2 regions of the Nonomuraea sp. NPDC054003 genome follow, and region 1 is predicted to be linked to the other one. Evidence: riboswitches for the same ligand, from Rfam matches in the RefSeq annotation. Region 1 holds a riboswitch; the other holds the start of a gene.
What was found. A riboswitch is a leader RNA that binds a small molecule or an ion and turns the genes downstream of it on or off. The one in region 1 is predicted to bind cyclic di-AMP.
Positions count from the first base shown of each region.

Region 1 (6,898 bases):
GCCACCACGACGGCGTGGCCGCGCCCTTCCCCGACCGGCCTGCGCAGCCGGTAGGCGAGGTAGACGAACCCGTCGGCGGCCACCGCGCAGGGCGCGCCCGCCCAGTGGCCGTCGCCGGCGCCCGGCGGGACGACCGCGACCACCGAGCGGGCGGGATCGGGAAGCCAGGCTGCGGCGGCGTTCTCATCGATCGGCATGCGCCCGAGACTAGGCCCCGTACCGGAGGCGCTCATGTGGATCCACCCTCTCCTTGGCCAATCTATGTATTTCCGATTACTTTGCCATAGAACCGGCCGCGGAGCGCGGGATCAGGACGGCCCGGGACGCGACCAGCCGTCCAGATGGAGCACCTGGTCGAGCGGGACCCGGGGGGCGGGCTTGAAGGTGTCGCCGGTGTAGTAGGCGGTCGGGATGAGGGCGCCCTGCCGGACCTCCGCCGGCAGGCCGAGCAGCTCGGCGATCTCGCTCTCGTACGCCAGGTGCAGGGTGGTCCAGGCGGTGCCGAGGCCGCGCGCCCGCGCCGCGAGCATGTAGCTCCACGCGGCGGGGAGCAGCGACCCCCACAGCCCCGCCTGGTTTCCCTCGGGGAACCCGCCGCCGGGCACCTCGATGCACGGGATGACCAGCACCGGCACCTCCCCCATGTGCTCACCCAGGTAGGCGGAGCTGTCGGAGATGCGCCGCTGCGTCGCCGCCCGGTCCGGGTCGTCCTGGAACAGCTTCCCTGCGGACGACCCCGACGCGTGGTAGGCGCGTACGGAACGCCCGTAGTAGTCGCCGATCCGGGCGCGCAGGCCGGGATCGGTCACCACGATCCAGTGCCAGCCCTGGCGGTTGCCGCCGCTCGGCGCCTGCAGGGCGATCTCCAGGCATTCGCGTACGAGCTCCGCCGGCACGGGCCGGCGCAGGTCGAGACGCTTGCGGACGCTGCGGGTGGTGGTGAGCAGCTCGTCGGGGCTCAGCGGCAGGATCGTCATGATCTCATCCTGTCAAAAACGACGTCCGCAGGTCATGCGAGCGCCTCCTGCCCGGCCGTGTAACGGGAGGCGGGCCGGTCGAGGCCGTGGTGCCCGCGCAGCGTGCGCCCCTCGTACTCGTGCCGGAACAGCCCTCTGGCCCGCGGCTCGGGCACCACGTGGTCGACGAAGGAGGAGCCCGCGGACCGTGAGGCGCTCGCGCCTGGCCAGGTCGACGACGAGCCGCCGCCGGCTCCGCGCGCCCTCGGTGCCGGCCGGCACGTCGGGCAGCGGGCCGTCCAGGTCGTCCTCGGTCAGTCGATGCCGGTCATGGGGGAGAGCTGGGTGAGCCCGTACGCGGGGATGACGAGGTCCTCCAGCTCCTTCTCCAGGCGCAGCGCCTCCCGCTCGGTGGACCCGATGATCGGCGAGATTTCCGGCAGCACGAGGAGCTCGTCCGGCCGCCTGCCGTGACGGGCCAGCCTGCCCTTCACGTCGGCGTAGAACGCGCGCGCCTCCTCCAGCGTCTGCTGCGCGGTGAAGACGGCCTCGGCGTGGCCGGGCGGCGAACTCCTTGCCGTCCTCCGACGAGCCGGCCTGCACCAGCAGCGGGTGGCCCTGGGGCGGGCGCGGCGCGTTGAGCGGGCCGCGGACCGCGAAGTGCTCGCCCTCGACCTGGTGGATCTTGCCAGGGTCGGCGTACAGGCCGCGCACGCGGTCGCCCACGACGGCGTCGGTCAACTATTTCTTCTGGTTATACATAGATTGATTTTTACGAACTTGTGTTCGAGCATCAACTTGACGTCAGCATGATCGTCTATACATGATCAGCTGTCCCCACCCCCCGGTTTCCCAGAAGCAGGCCATGTCGCCCCTCACCCCCGCCCGAGAGCAACCCTCGCCGCCCAGCGGCGCGGTCTTCGTCGACCACAGCGGCCGGCGGAGGAGGTGGTTCACGATGGGCGCGGTCCTGGTCAGCACGCTCACTCTGGCGGCGACGGTGACGCTCGTGGGCGCGGTGCTCGCGGACACTCCGCTGCCGGCCGGCGGCTGGCCGAGCCGGCACGCGAGCCCGCCGCCCGGCGGCACGCCCTCCGAAGACGCCGGTCCCGGCAGCGAGCAGGCCGAGCCTGAGCCGTCCCTTTCCCGGTCCAGGTCCCGGCGGGCGCCGACCCGGTCAGCGCCCACGCGCGCCTCCGGCCGGCGCACCACCGCCGCGCCCTCCCGTACGCGAGCCAAGAGCCCGTCCGCCCGCCCCACCTCACCGTCCGCGCGGCCGTCCCGTACGTCCGAGCCCCCGGACACGGGCGCGGCCGTGGAACCCGAGACGGCCCGCGACACCGCACCCCCCGGCGAGACCACCCCCACCCAGCAACCGGAACCCGCCGCGACCCCCTCCCCGGACCCCACCGGCGAGCCCTCCCAGACCCGGAACCCCACCACCCCCGGAACCCCCTCATGACCCCCCGCCGCAGACGCCCCGTCCCACAACCGGACAGCGCTCCCGCGCCCGGATGGGGGCAGGCACATGACCCGGGTCTCGGCGGGACGATCGGGCAGGCGGCGGATCGGGTGCCCGGTCCGGCGTACGGGCGTGACGTCCGTCGGGGTGGGCGGCGGCGGGGCAGGAGGCGGGTGGCCGGGCGGGGTGTGGAGCCTTCGGGGCACTGGCTGATGTTGCTGGCCGGGGTGGCGCTGGCGGGGTGCGCGCTGACGCTCGACGGGTTCGTCAAGAACGTGGTCGGCGAGACCGGGCCCCAGCGAGGCGGCGGGGACCCGGCGTCGTGGCTGGAGCCGGTGCGCCGCAGCGGCCCGGTGCTCGACCTGACCGGGGAGAAGCCGGCCGGCGCCCGCCCGAAGGCCCGCACGGTGGCGCTGACGTTCGACGACGGGCCCGACCCGGAGTGGACGCCGCTCGTGCTGGACGCGCTGAAGAAGCACGGGGCGAAGGCGACGTTCTTCACGGTCGGCTCGAAGATCGCCGCCCATCCGGAGCTGACCCGCCGGATCGTCGCCGAGGGACACGAGATCGGCAACCACACCTACACCCATCCCGACCTGTCCGCCGTCCCCGCCTGGCGGGCCGAGCTGGAGCTGAACCTCACCCAGAAGGCGCTGGCCGGGGCGACGGGGCTGCACACGATGCTGGCCCGCCCCCCGTACTCCTCGACCCCTGACGCCATCACCGGCGAGCAGTGGGACACCCTGGCGATGCTCGGCCGCGAGGGCTACCTGATCGCGCTGGCCGACCTCGACACCGAGGACTGGAGCAGGCCGGGCGCGGCCGGTATCGCCAGGGCCGCGTTCCCGCGGGGCGGGCGCGGGGCGGTGGTGATGATGCACGACTCCGGCGGCGACCGCGCCCAGACGGTCGAGGCCGTCGGCCGCCTGCTCGACCGGCTGGACCGGGCCGGCTACCGCGCCGAGACGCTGACCTCCGCGCTCGGCATGCCGTCGGCGCACCGGCCGGCCGCGCAGCCGGAGCGGATCGCCGGCGCCGCGCTCGGCCTGGCGCAGCGCGCGGCGAACGCGTTCACGGACGCGCTGTGGTGGGTGCTTTTCGCCACCGGCGTGCTGACGCTGGCCCGGCTGCTGCTCCTGGTGGTGCTGGCCCGGGTGCACGCCCGGCGCTCCCGGGGTCCGGGACCGGCCCTGACCTGGGAACGCCCGCCGGGGGTGAGCGTGATCGTGCCCGCGTACAACGAAGAGGCGGGGATCGCCGCGACCGTGCGCTCGCTCGTCGCGACCGCGTACCCCGGGCCGGTGGAGGTGCTGGTGGTGGACGACGGTTCCACCGACCGCACCGCCGAGGCCGCCGCCGGGCCGCGGCTGCCGGGAGTACGGGTGATCAGGCAGGACAACGCCGGCAAGGCCGCCGCGCTGAACACCGGCATCCGGCACGCGCGCCACGAGTTCCTCGTCATGGTCGACGGTGACACGGTGTTCGAGCCGGACACGATCGGGCATCTCGTGCGCCGGCTCGCCGACCCCCGCGTGGGCGCGGTGAGCGGCAACACCAAGGTCGGCAACCGGCGCGGGCTCATCGGCCGCTGGCAGCACGTCGAGTACGTGATCGGCTTCAACCTGGACCGGCGCGCGTTCGAGCTGCTCGACTGCATGCCGACGGTGCCGGGGGCGATCGGCGCGTTCCGGCGCGGCGCGCTGGTCGGGCTCGGCGGGGTGAGCACCGACACGCTGGCCGAGGACACCGACCTGACGATGGCGCTGTGCCGGGCGGGCTGGCGGGTGGTGTACGAGGAGCGGGCGCTGGCGTGGACGGAGGCGCCCGCGACCCTGGGGCAGCTGTGGCGGCAGCGCTACCGCTGGTGCTACGGCACGATGCAGGCGATGTGGAAGCACCGCCGCGCGCTGGCCGAGCCGGGTCCGTTCGGCCGCCGCTGCCTGGGTTACCTGGCGCTGTTCCACGTGCTGCTGCCGCTGCTGGCGCCGGTGGTGGACCTGATGGCCGTCTACCACACGGCGGTCGGCGACCCGTTGCCGGCGGTGGCGGTGTGGGCCGGGTTCGTGGTGGTGCAGGCCGCGGCGGGCTGGTACGCGCTGCGGCTGGACCGGGAGCGGGTGTCGGCGCTGTGGGTGCTGCCGCTGCAGCAGCTGGTGTACCGGCAGCTGATGTATCTGGTGGTGTTCCAGTCGGTGGCGACCGCGCTGCTCGGGGTGCGGCTGCGCTGGCACACGGTGCGCAGGCAGGGCACTTTCGCGGCGCCGTGACGGCACCGCCGGGAGATTTTACCCGGAGGCCGGATTCCCTTACGTACAAGGGGTTTCGGGGGCTGTACCCCGGGCCCGAACCGCCAAACCGGATATGTCATACTTGCAATATTTTTGTCTGCATATATACCTTTTGCGTATTCGCGGTGATACCCCAACTCTGTTGCCGCATCGATTGACCGGACCGTGCGCTGTCCTGACGGTGTCCCCCTCACGCCAGGGCAGCGCACGGCCGCCGAATCCGCGTCTCGCGGAGCCGGGGACCCACTTCCTGGGGTGAATCGGACGCCAGCGTCCGTAGGGGACTTCCAACTCCGAACCCGTCAGCTAACCCGGTAGGCGGCATGGAAGCAAGGAGTCATTTCCTCATGCCCAAGCCTCAGCTTGCCGCTGCGCTGAAGTACCGTCCCAGCAACCGTCTCAAGTACGCCTTCGCCGGCGCGCTGCTGGCGGGGACCACCGCCGTCGCCAGCGTGACCGGCACCGCCATCGCCGCCACCGGCGGCGCCGCCGCCCCCGTCGAGCCGAACCCGGCCATCGCCCAACAGCAGGCGGCCCAGCTCACGTACGGGCAGGACGTGTCGAACTACCAGCCCGACCACGACTGGGAGGCCAGCCCGGCCGAGTTCGGCATCATCAAGGCCACCGAGGGCACCGGCTTCACCGACAAGACCTTCGCCCGGCACTGGCAGGAGCTGGACAAGAAGGGCATCGTGCGCGGCGCTTACCACTACGCGCACCCGCGCAACAACCCGATCGCCGAGGCCGAGCACTTCCTCTCGGTGGTGAACTCCCAGCCCGCCAAGCCCGGCGACCTGCTGGTGCTGGACCTGGAGACGACCAACGGCAGGTCCGTCTCCGAGGTGAACGCCTGGGCCAAGGCCTGGCTGTCGCACGTCAAGGCCAAGACCGGCGTCACGCCGCTGTTCTACAGCGGCTGGCACTTCGCCGACACCTACGGCGCGGGACTGTCGGAGTACCCGCTCTGGGTGGCCCACTACAGCAAGCCCAAGGGCGAGATCACCCCGCCGGCGGACTGGAAGTCGTGGACCATCCACCAGTACTCCGACAAGCCCATCGACCACAACGTCTCGGCCCTGACCCCCGACCAGCTCCGCAGCCTGGGCCGTCCGGCCTGACCCGCTCTGTGACGCCTCCCGCGAGGGAGGCGTCACAGTCGTCTCAGCCCTGGTGGATCCTGAGCCCACGCTCCTCCATGCGCCGCAGCAGCTCGGCCGGGCCCACCGCCGTCTCCGGCAGCAGGTAGAACTCCTCCAGGATCGGCCCCGCGTCATCGGGTGCGGCGGCGTCCCAGATCACCTCGTCACCCGGCGCCGTGACCTCGAAGGCGAAGAACGCGCAGCACGCCTTCTCCCGCGCGGCGAGATCCCGTACCCACTCCTCGACCCCGTCACCGGCGCGGAACCGGAACCGGATGCCCCCGGCGGTCCGCTCGCGTCCGGTGAGCGCCTCGCCGAACAGCCGCCGGTACTCGGCCAGCCGTTCCTCGGGGGTGTCGCGGGCGGTGGTCATGTCGCAGACGATCGGTGGGGTGTCCATGATGTGCTCTCCTTCCGTCACTTCCGGAGCGTAGAGTCTGGACCTAGGTCCAGAGTCAAGAGGAGAGCGGTGTGAAGATCGGCGAGGTGGCCCGCGAGGCCGGGGTCAGCGTGGACACGGTCCGCTTCTACGAGCGCCGCGGCGTGCTGCCGGCGGCGGGGCGCAGACCGTCGGGCTACCGGGTGTTCGACGCGTCGGCGGTGTCCAGGATCCGCGCCGCCAAGGCCCTGCAGGAGCTGGGTTTCACGCTGGACGAGGTGGCCGGCGCCCTGCGCTCCCACGACGCGGGCGGCGCGACCTGCGCGAGCGAGCGGTGGCGGCTGGAAGCGGTGGTGGAGCGCATCGACGCCAGGATCGCCGAGCTGGCCCGGGCCCGCGACCTCGCCGCCCGGAGCCTCGCCGACTGCCGTTCCGGCGACTGCCGCTTCCCGACCGGCCTGTCCTTCTAGCGCGAGCCCTCGCCGGCCTCGGCCAGGTCGGCCTCCTCCTTGGTCTTGTGCACGGTGCCGTCGGCGTGCTCGGGCGGCCCGTACGCCGTGTGGAGCACGAGCGGTGCGGCGCCGGTGTTGACGAAGTTGTGCGGGGTGCCCGCCGGGACGGCGACCAGGTCGCCCGCCTTCACCGGACGGACCTCACCGCCGACACGGGCCTCT
Region 1 is NZ_JBVJKR010000005.1:201,924-208,821, reverse strand. Features, by position in the region: gene ACZ6YG_RS14730 (hypothetical protein) at 1-197, opposite strand, end outside; gene ACZ6YG_RS14725 (nitroreductase family protein) at 309-977, opposite strand; gene ACZ6YG_RS14720 (hypothetical protein) at 1,010-1,135, opposite strand; gene ACZ6YG_RS14715 (hypothetical protein) at 1,271-1,450, opposite strand; gene ACZ6YG_RS14710 (hypothetical protein) at 1,494-1,769, shown strand; gene ACZ6YG_RS14705 (hypothetical protein) at 1,822-2,418, shown strand; gene ACZ6YG_RS14700 (bifunctional polysaccharide deacetylase/glycosyltransferase family 2 protein) at 2,592-4,685, shown strand; cyclic di-AMP (ydaO/yuaA leader) riboswitch at 4,909-5,042, shown strand; gene ACZ6YG_RS14695 (glycoside hydrolase family 25 protein) at 5,054-5,824, shown strand; gene ACZ6YG_RS14690 (hypothetical protein) at 5,868-6,245, opposite strand; gene ACZ6YG_RS14685 (MerR family transcriptional regulator) at 6,317-6,694, shown strand; gene ACZ6YG_RS14680 (cupin domain-containing protein) at 6,691-6,898, opposite strand, start outside.

Region 2 (6,898 bases), on a different contig from region 1:
CGCGCTCGGCCTGCTGTTCGGACAGGGTGAGTTCCGGGCCAGGCGGCTCCGGTTCGGCAGGCCCGACGTGCGGCGGCCGCCGGTGCGCCACCGGGTGCCCGCCGCCGGCAGGCCCGACGTGGCCGAATCCCTGCTGGCCGCCGCCTGCCCCCGCGATCACGTCGTCGACCTGCGCCTCGGGCCCAGGCCCGAGGCGGTGACCCGGTGGCTGGGCGAGCAGCAGTACGTGCGCGGTTACGGCGCCACGGCCGGGCGCTTCTCGTACAAGCTGACCTTCACCCCGGCCGTGCTCGGCGCCGCCTTCGACGGGCTCGCCTACATCGCGCACGGCACCTGTTCGACCCCGCTGTAAGGGTTGTCACAGCGGGGGCCGGGGGCCGATGGCGCCCAGGCGGTCGGCGTATCTGCCGAGGCCGAGTGCCATCGACTCGACGGGCCGGTCCGCGCGCCGCACCGGCACGCCCATGGCGGCGCGCAGGCGTCTGGCCAGGCCGCGCAGCAGCGCGCCGCCGCCGGTCAGCACCGCCCCGTGCGCGGCGACGTCGGCGGCGAGCTCGGCGGGGCAGCGCTCCAGGGCCGTCGCCGCCGCGCGGGCGATGGCGTCGGCCGGCGCCCGGGTGACCTCGTACAACTGCTGGACGGGCAGCCACGCGACCCGCTCGCGCCGCGACTCCGGGTCGAGGCCGCGGACGATCACGTGCCGGTCCAGCGGTTTCCAGGACGGGCCCGCGCGGAGCTTGGCCGCCTCCGCCTCCGCCTCGCCGACCAGCAGCCCGTGCTCACGGGCGACCAGGGTGGCGATCGCCGCGTTCACGGCGTCGCCGCCGGCGTGGACGGTCCCGGCGGCGACGACGGCGCCGCAGGCGAGGATCGCGATCCTGGTCAGGTGAGGGCCGATGTCGACGATCATGCGCCCGGCCGGCTCTGTCACCGGCAGCCCGGCGCCGAGCGCCACCGCGACGGCGTGCTCCACGAGGTACACCCGCCTGGCGTCCGCCTCGTAGGCCAGGTCGCGCACGGCCGAGCTCAGGATGGGCGGGGCGCCGTCGGGCAGCGCCATCACCAGCCGCGGCCGGGCGTACGGGTGCCCGTGCACCTTGCTCAGGAAGTGCTTGACCAGCCGCCCGGCGAGCTCGCCGCCCTCGCGCACCGGCCAGCGGGCGATCCCGTCGTCGTGCCGTACCGCCCGCGTGCCCGCCCCGCTGGCGGCCGAGCACGCCGCGTACGCGTCCGCGCCGAAGAGCGTGCGGCCCGTGGCCGCGCAGGCCGCCGCCATCGACGGCTCGTTGAGCACCACGCCCAGGCCGGGGGCGTAGATCTGGGTGGTGGCCGTGCCGAGATCGATCGCGAGATCCCGGCCGAGGAACGCGAGCGGGCTCACCGCCGCGGCTCCGGGGGGTAGAGCTGCATGTCCGTGGTGTTTCCTCGATCGGGTCAAGGCAACACCAAGTGGCCGGCGCGCGTCCCGCCGATGATCCCGGTTATGCGCTGTCAAGGCCTGCGTGCGAAGCTGGAGGCTGTACGCACATCAGGAGGCCCTCATGGCGGAAACCCCGGAGCCGGAAGTCGACGAGACTCCCGAGGACGAGATGAAGCGCAAGTTCCGTGAGGCACTGGAGCGCAAGCGCGGCCAGCAGGCGGGATCTGGCGGCAGTGGTAGGGGCGCCGACCATTCCAAGATCCACGGAGCCCACGGCCCGGCTGCCGGCAAGCGGTCCTTCAGGCGCAAGAGCGGCGGCTGAATCTGGGTGTTCAAGGGGGTACGGCATGCCGTACCCCCTTTTTCTAGGTAGATCTTCGCCCGAATCATGGGCTTACCTTTGCGTTTGTCCGATTTGCTCGCTAGATTGGTCGGCGTTACCAGGCAGTGACCTTGGCTCTTCACCAGGAAGAGGCGGCTGCCTGGCGCCGAATCCCGCTCCCCCGCGGGAACCGGGGACCCACCTTCTGGGGTGAATCCGGCCCATGCGGCCGGTAGGGCATCTCCACGTCCGAACCCGTCAGCTAACCCGGTAGGCGAGATGGAGAGGACGTTTTCCTGTGATGAATCACCGCGCCCGTCCCCCCTACCGCGGGATGTCATCGGCCGCCGATTGAGCGGCACCATTTCCTGATCTTCCTTTCGCGCTCCCACCGTAGCGTCCGTACGGCTTGATGCCCGGCTACGTCGTTCCGCGAGCGCATCTTTGCTGTTGCCTCACAAAGGACTTCTGTTTTTCATGTCTGCTCGTTTCAGCATGCGTTCCATCGCCGCGATCGTCGCCGCCGCCGGCACGCTGGCGCTCGGCTCCGGCGCCGCAGCTCACGCCGACACCGACAAGGGCACGGAGAAGGTCCTGCTCCAGGGCGAGACCACGGCCTCCTACTTCTGGGACGACGGCTCCGGCCGCGCGGGTGACACCGGCCTGCCGGCCAGCGGCAAGCCCATGCAGAAAGGCATGGCCGCCAGCCCCAGCTGGCCGCTGCTGACCGAGGGCTACGTCGTCTACAAGGGCAAGAAGGCGCCGTTCTTCGTCGGCGACCGCGGCCCGGGCGTCCCGTCCAGCAAGGGCATCATGCTCGACCTGGACGGCAAGACCTTCGCCGACCTGACCGGCGGGAAGTTCAACCCGCGCACGCTCATGGTGGACGGCAACGGCGGCAAGGGCCACATCGAGGTCGAGTACGTCATCACCAAGTGGGGTGACGGCCTGGGCCTGAAGAACCACCCGGTCGCCTTCTCCGAGGGCGCCTACAAGCGCATGGACCGCAACCCGGCCGCCCCGCCGGTCCTGGCCGGGGACAAGGCGGACGACAAGGCGGACAAGAAGGACGAGGAGAAGGCCGTCGCGGGCCAGTCCGGCAGCGACAAGGCCGAGCCCGTGAAGACCAGCCCCGTGAAGGCCGACCCGGTGAACCTCGTCAAGGCCCCGGCCGAGCCGCAGCCCGCCGCCGGCGGCGCCGAGGCGGCCGCGGCCACCGAGCGGAGCAACGTGGCGGGAGCCGCCGTGGCCGGCGGCGTGATCCTCGTCGGCGGCGGCCTGGTGCTGAGCCGCGAGCGCATCCGCAAGCTCGTGCGCCGCTGACCTTTGCGTCACCACGATTAGAATGTCATTCTAGAGCCGTGACCTCGACCGCATCGGCTCATGGAATCGACATCGCGTACGAGAGCTTCGGCTCTCCCGACGGGCGCCCGCTCCTCCTGATCATGGGGCTGGGCGCCCAGCTCATTCACTGGGACGACGAGCTGTGCGAGCAGCTCGCCGAGCAGGGGCACCATGTCGTCAGGTTCGACAACCGCGACGCCGGGATGTCCACCCACCTCCACGAGGCGGGCGCGCCCGCACCGGGCAAGCCGGCGCCCTACCTGCTGGACGACATGGCCGCGGACACCGCCGGGCTGATGGACGCCCTCGGCTGGCCGGCCGCGCACGTGATGGGCGCCTCGATGGGCGGCATGATCGCCCAGTCGCTCGCCATCCGGCATCCCGAGCGGGTGCTCACCCTCATCTCGATCATGTCGACCCCCGGTGGCGCGGTCGCCCCGCCGAGCGAGAGCGCCCGGTCGGTCCTGTTCGCCAAGCCGGTGACCACCCGGGAGGAGGCCATGACCCAGGCGCTGGCGACCTGGTCGGTCATCGGCTCCCCGGGGTACGAGCTCGACCGCGAGCGTGTCCAGCGGCTGGCCGGGGAGGCGTTCGACCGCGGCCACGACCCGGCGGGGTTCGCCCGGCAGCTCGCCGCCATCATGGCGTCGCCCGACAGGACCGAGGCCCTCACCCGGCTCAACGTCCCGGCGCTGGTCATCCACGGGGCCGACGACCAGCTCGTCCCGCTCTCCGGGGGGCAGGCCACGGCAGCGGCCATCCCGGGCGCCGAGCTCAAGGTCTTCCCCGGCATGGGGCACGACCTCCCGCGGGCGCTCTGGCCGGAGCTCGTCGAGGCCGTCACCAAGCTCACCGCCGGTCACGCGGGCCCGGCCCGCTGATTGCGATACAGCTGGAAGGGGCGCACCTCGCGAAGCGCCGGGAGGCTGCCGCTCGCGAGATGCGCCCCGGCGGCGGCACGCGCTCGCCGCGCCCGGACGCGTGCCGCCGGGTTCTCGGGGGAGGGGTCAGACCTCCAGCTTCTCCTCGATGCCCTTGAGATGGTGCCTGGCCAGGGCCAGGTTGGCCCGGCCGCGGTCCAGGGCCAGGTAGAGGAACAGGCCCTTGCCGCCGCGCCCGGAGATCGGCCGGATGATGTGGTACTGGCCGCCGAGCGTGATGAGGATGTCCTCGATGGCGTCGTTGAGCCCGAGCGAGTCCATCGTCCGGAGCTTCGCCTTGACGACCTCGGTGTTGCCGGCCGCGGCGACCTGGAGGTCCAGGTCCTTGGACCCGCCCAGGGCGCCGAGCGCCATGCCGCTGCCGTGGTCCACGATGGCGGCGCCGATGGAGCCGTCGATCGCCATCATCTCCTTGAGAGAGATGTCCATGCTGGCCATGCTTTCCTCCGATCAGGAATGGTCACTTCTTGCCTGCTGCCACCGCCGCCACCGCGGCGGCGGTCTTGCGCCCCTCCAGCCGGAGCAGCCCGAGGTTGGCGCCGGGCTCAGCCAGGACTGTGAGGACGACAGTGGGGCCGGCGGCGTAGAACGCGGCGTGGCCCGCGCTGCCGGAGACGAGCGTCTCCTCCAGGTCGCCCCGCCCGGCCAGGATCATCATGCGCCGGCTCATCGCGAGCAGCGCCGCGGCCAGCGCGGACACGTGCTCGCTGGTGTCCTCCGCCAGGTCGCAGGCGATCGTCAGCCCGTCGATGGTGGAGGCCACGCTCCCTTTGACGTCGGCCGTCCGTTCGCGCAGGAGAACCATCTCCTTGAGCACCTCTTGACGCAGTTCCACAGATGGCCTCCTCCTGCGTGAGGGGAACCTCACGTCAGCTCCTCCAACGCCTTCCTGAGCCGCAGCAGCAGCTCGATGTCCGTGGGATCCCCGGTGACGACCGGGCCGAGCGGGCCGCCGGCGGTGGCGTCCGCCCTGTGCCGGGCGACGTCGAGCCGCTTGACCCGCCTGGGCAGCGGCTCCGTCCCCTCGGCCGCGACGATCAGGCCCGCCGCCGCCAGCCTGCGCACCGCCAGCAGGACCGCGTAACCGGACCGGCCCAGCCGTTTGGCCAGCTCCAGGGGAGTGGCCTCGCCGTCGGCCCCGATCGCCACCTCCCACTGCACGTCGCTGAGCGTCACGCTCTGCCCGGGCATCCGCCGCGCGGCGCGTACGGGGGAGGTGTCCAGGTCGGCCCGCGGCCACGTCTCGGCGAGCCGTGCCCGGCGGCGCGCGCACTCGCGCACCAGGCCGGGCACGTCGAAGTACCAGCGCCCGCCGAGCCAGTGCCCCTCGCCGGGCCGGAACCTCGGCCGGGCGCCGGTCACCGGCAGCAGGAAGAACGCCGCGTCCAGCACCGCGCCGAGCACGCAGTACTGCAGCTCGCCGAGCGTGACCCGGCCTTCCTCCAGCAGGCGCTCGGTGCCGCCGTCGGCCTGCAGCCTGCGCAGCGCCGACTCCGGCACCCGGCCACCGGCCGCGAGCAGCCGCTCGGCGCCGGGCACCTGCGCGCAGGTCATGTACGTGATGCGCCCGTCGTCGAGGTAGACGGTGCCGGCGCGGCCCACCCGCAGCGCACCGGTGGCCCGTTCCTTGGCGAGGCCGGCCAGGAGCGTGTCCAGCGACGGCATCGGTCACGCCAGCAGCTGCTCGGAGATGGTGCGCAGCCGGTGGCGGGCCAGCGCGATGTTCGACCGCTCCATGTCGAGGCGCACGTAGATCACCAGCGGCCCCTCGAACAGGGTGTCCATCAGCCTGATCAGGTGGTGTCCCTGGTCGGTGCTGATCAGCAGGTCGCCGATGCGCACGGTGTCGCCGGGACAGGCCCGCGAGAGCCCGTCCATGCTGGCCCGCAGCATCTCGGTCAGCGCCGCGGCCGCCTTGTCGGCGTCCACGCCGCGGGGTTGCCCGCTGAAGGACACGGCCATGCCGCTCGTGTGATCCACGAGCATCGCGTCGAGCGCTCCCGGTATGGCCATGACTTCGGTCAGGCAGCTGTCGAGTGCGAGCACGGTGGCCTCCCTCGCCGTCATGCGGACGCGGACAGCTTAGGGATGCCAGAAGAGACGGAAATGAACGGCGATAACGTGAGCCGTACCGAGATGAAGTTGTCTACGGCTGAGGCGAAGAAAAACCCTACTGAGAGGGATAATCCCGCGATTTATGAGGAAATGACAAAGGCCTCAGGGAAGGTTATTCGCATTCGGTTCCGTCGCCTCGTCCGGAAGGAGCGCCTTCTCGTCGGGCTTGAAGACCAGCACCTTGTCCACGTACGACTTGACCGCCGCGGCCAGCCCCACATCGCTCCCGGCCGCCTCCGACAGGTACCACCGGTGGTCGAGGATCTCGTGGAACAGCTGCGGAGCCTCCAGCTTGCCGCGCAGCCCGGCCGGGATGGCCGCGATCGTCGGCTGGAACACCTCGGCCAGCCAGCGGTGCGCCACGATCGCCTCGTCCTCGTGCCGCAGCCCCACGGCGACCCGGAACCCGTCGAGGTCGTTGAGCAGCCGCCTGGCCTGGTTCTCCTCCGCGTCCAGGCCGGTCAGCCGCAGCAGGCGGCGCTGGTGGTGCCCGGAGTCGACCACCTTGGGGCGGACGATCAGCCGGCCGGTGCCGACCTTGCGCCGCACCATCATCTCGGCCACGTCGAACCCGAGCAGGTTCAGCCGCCGGATCCGCTGCTCCACCCGGTGCCAGTCGACCTCCTCGATGATCTCGTCCTGGGTCAGCTCGGCCCACAGCCGGTGGTAGCGGCTGACGATGTCCTCGGCGGTGTCCATCGGGTCGATCGACGGATGGAGCAGGCCGCCGGCCTCCAGGTCGAGCATCTCCCCGAA
Region 2 is NZ_JBVJKR010000006.1:277,345-284,242, forward strand. Features, by position in the region: gene ACZ6YG_RS17790 (erythromycin esterase family protein) at 1-352, shown strand, start outside; gene ACZ6YG_RS17795 (rod shape-determining protein) at 359-1,381, opposite strand; gene ACZ6YG_RS17800 (DUF5302 domain-containing protein) at 1,542-1,742, shown strand; cyclic di-AMP (ydaO/yuaA leader) riboswitch at 1,897-2,034, shown strand; gene ACZ6YG_RS17805 (hypothetical protein) at 2,220-3,065, shown strand; gene ACZ6YG_RS17810 (alpha/beta fold hydrolase) at 3,104-3,967, shown strand; gene ACZ6YG_RS17815 (hypothetical protein) at 4,094-4,465, opposite strand; gene ACZ6YG_RS17820 (roadblock/LC7 domain-containing protein) at 4,488-4,862, opposite strand; gene ACZ6YG_RS17825 (hypothetical protein) at 4,892-5,692, opposite strand; gene ACZ6YG_RS17830 (roadblock/LC7 domain-containing protein) at 5,696-6,073, opposite strand; gene ACZ6YG_RS17835 (DUF4032 domain-containing protein) at 6,245-6,898, opposite strand, start outside.
Region 2: it holds a riboswitch for cyclic di-AMP, as region 1 does, so the genes downstream of both, ACZ6YG_RS17805 (hypothetical protein) here and ACZ6YG_RS14695 (glycoside hydrolase family 25 protein) in region 1, are expected to answer to the same signal.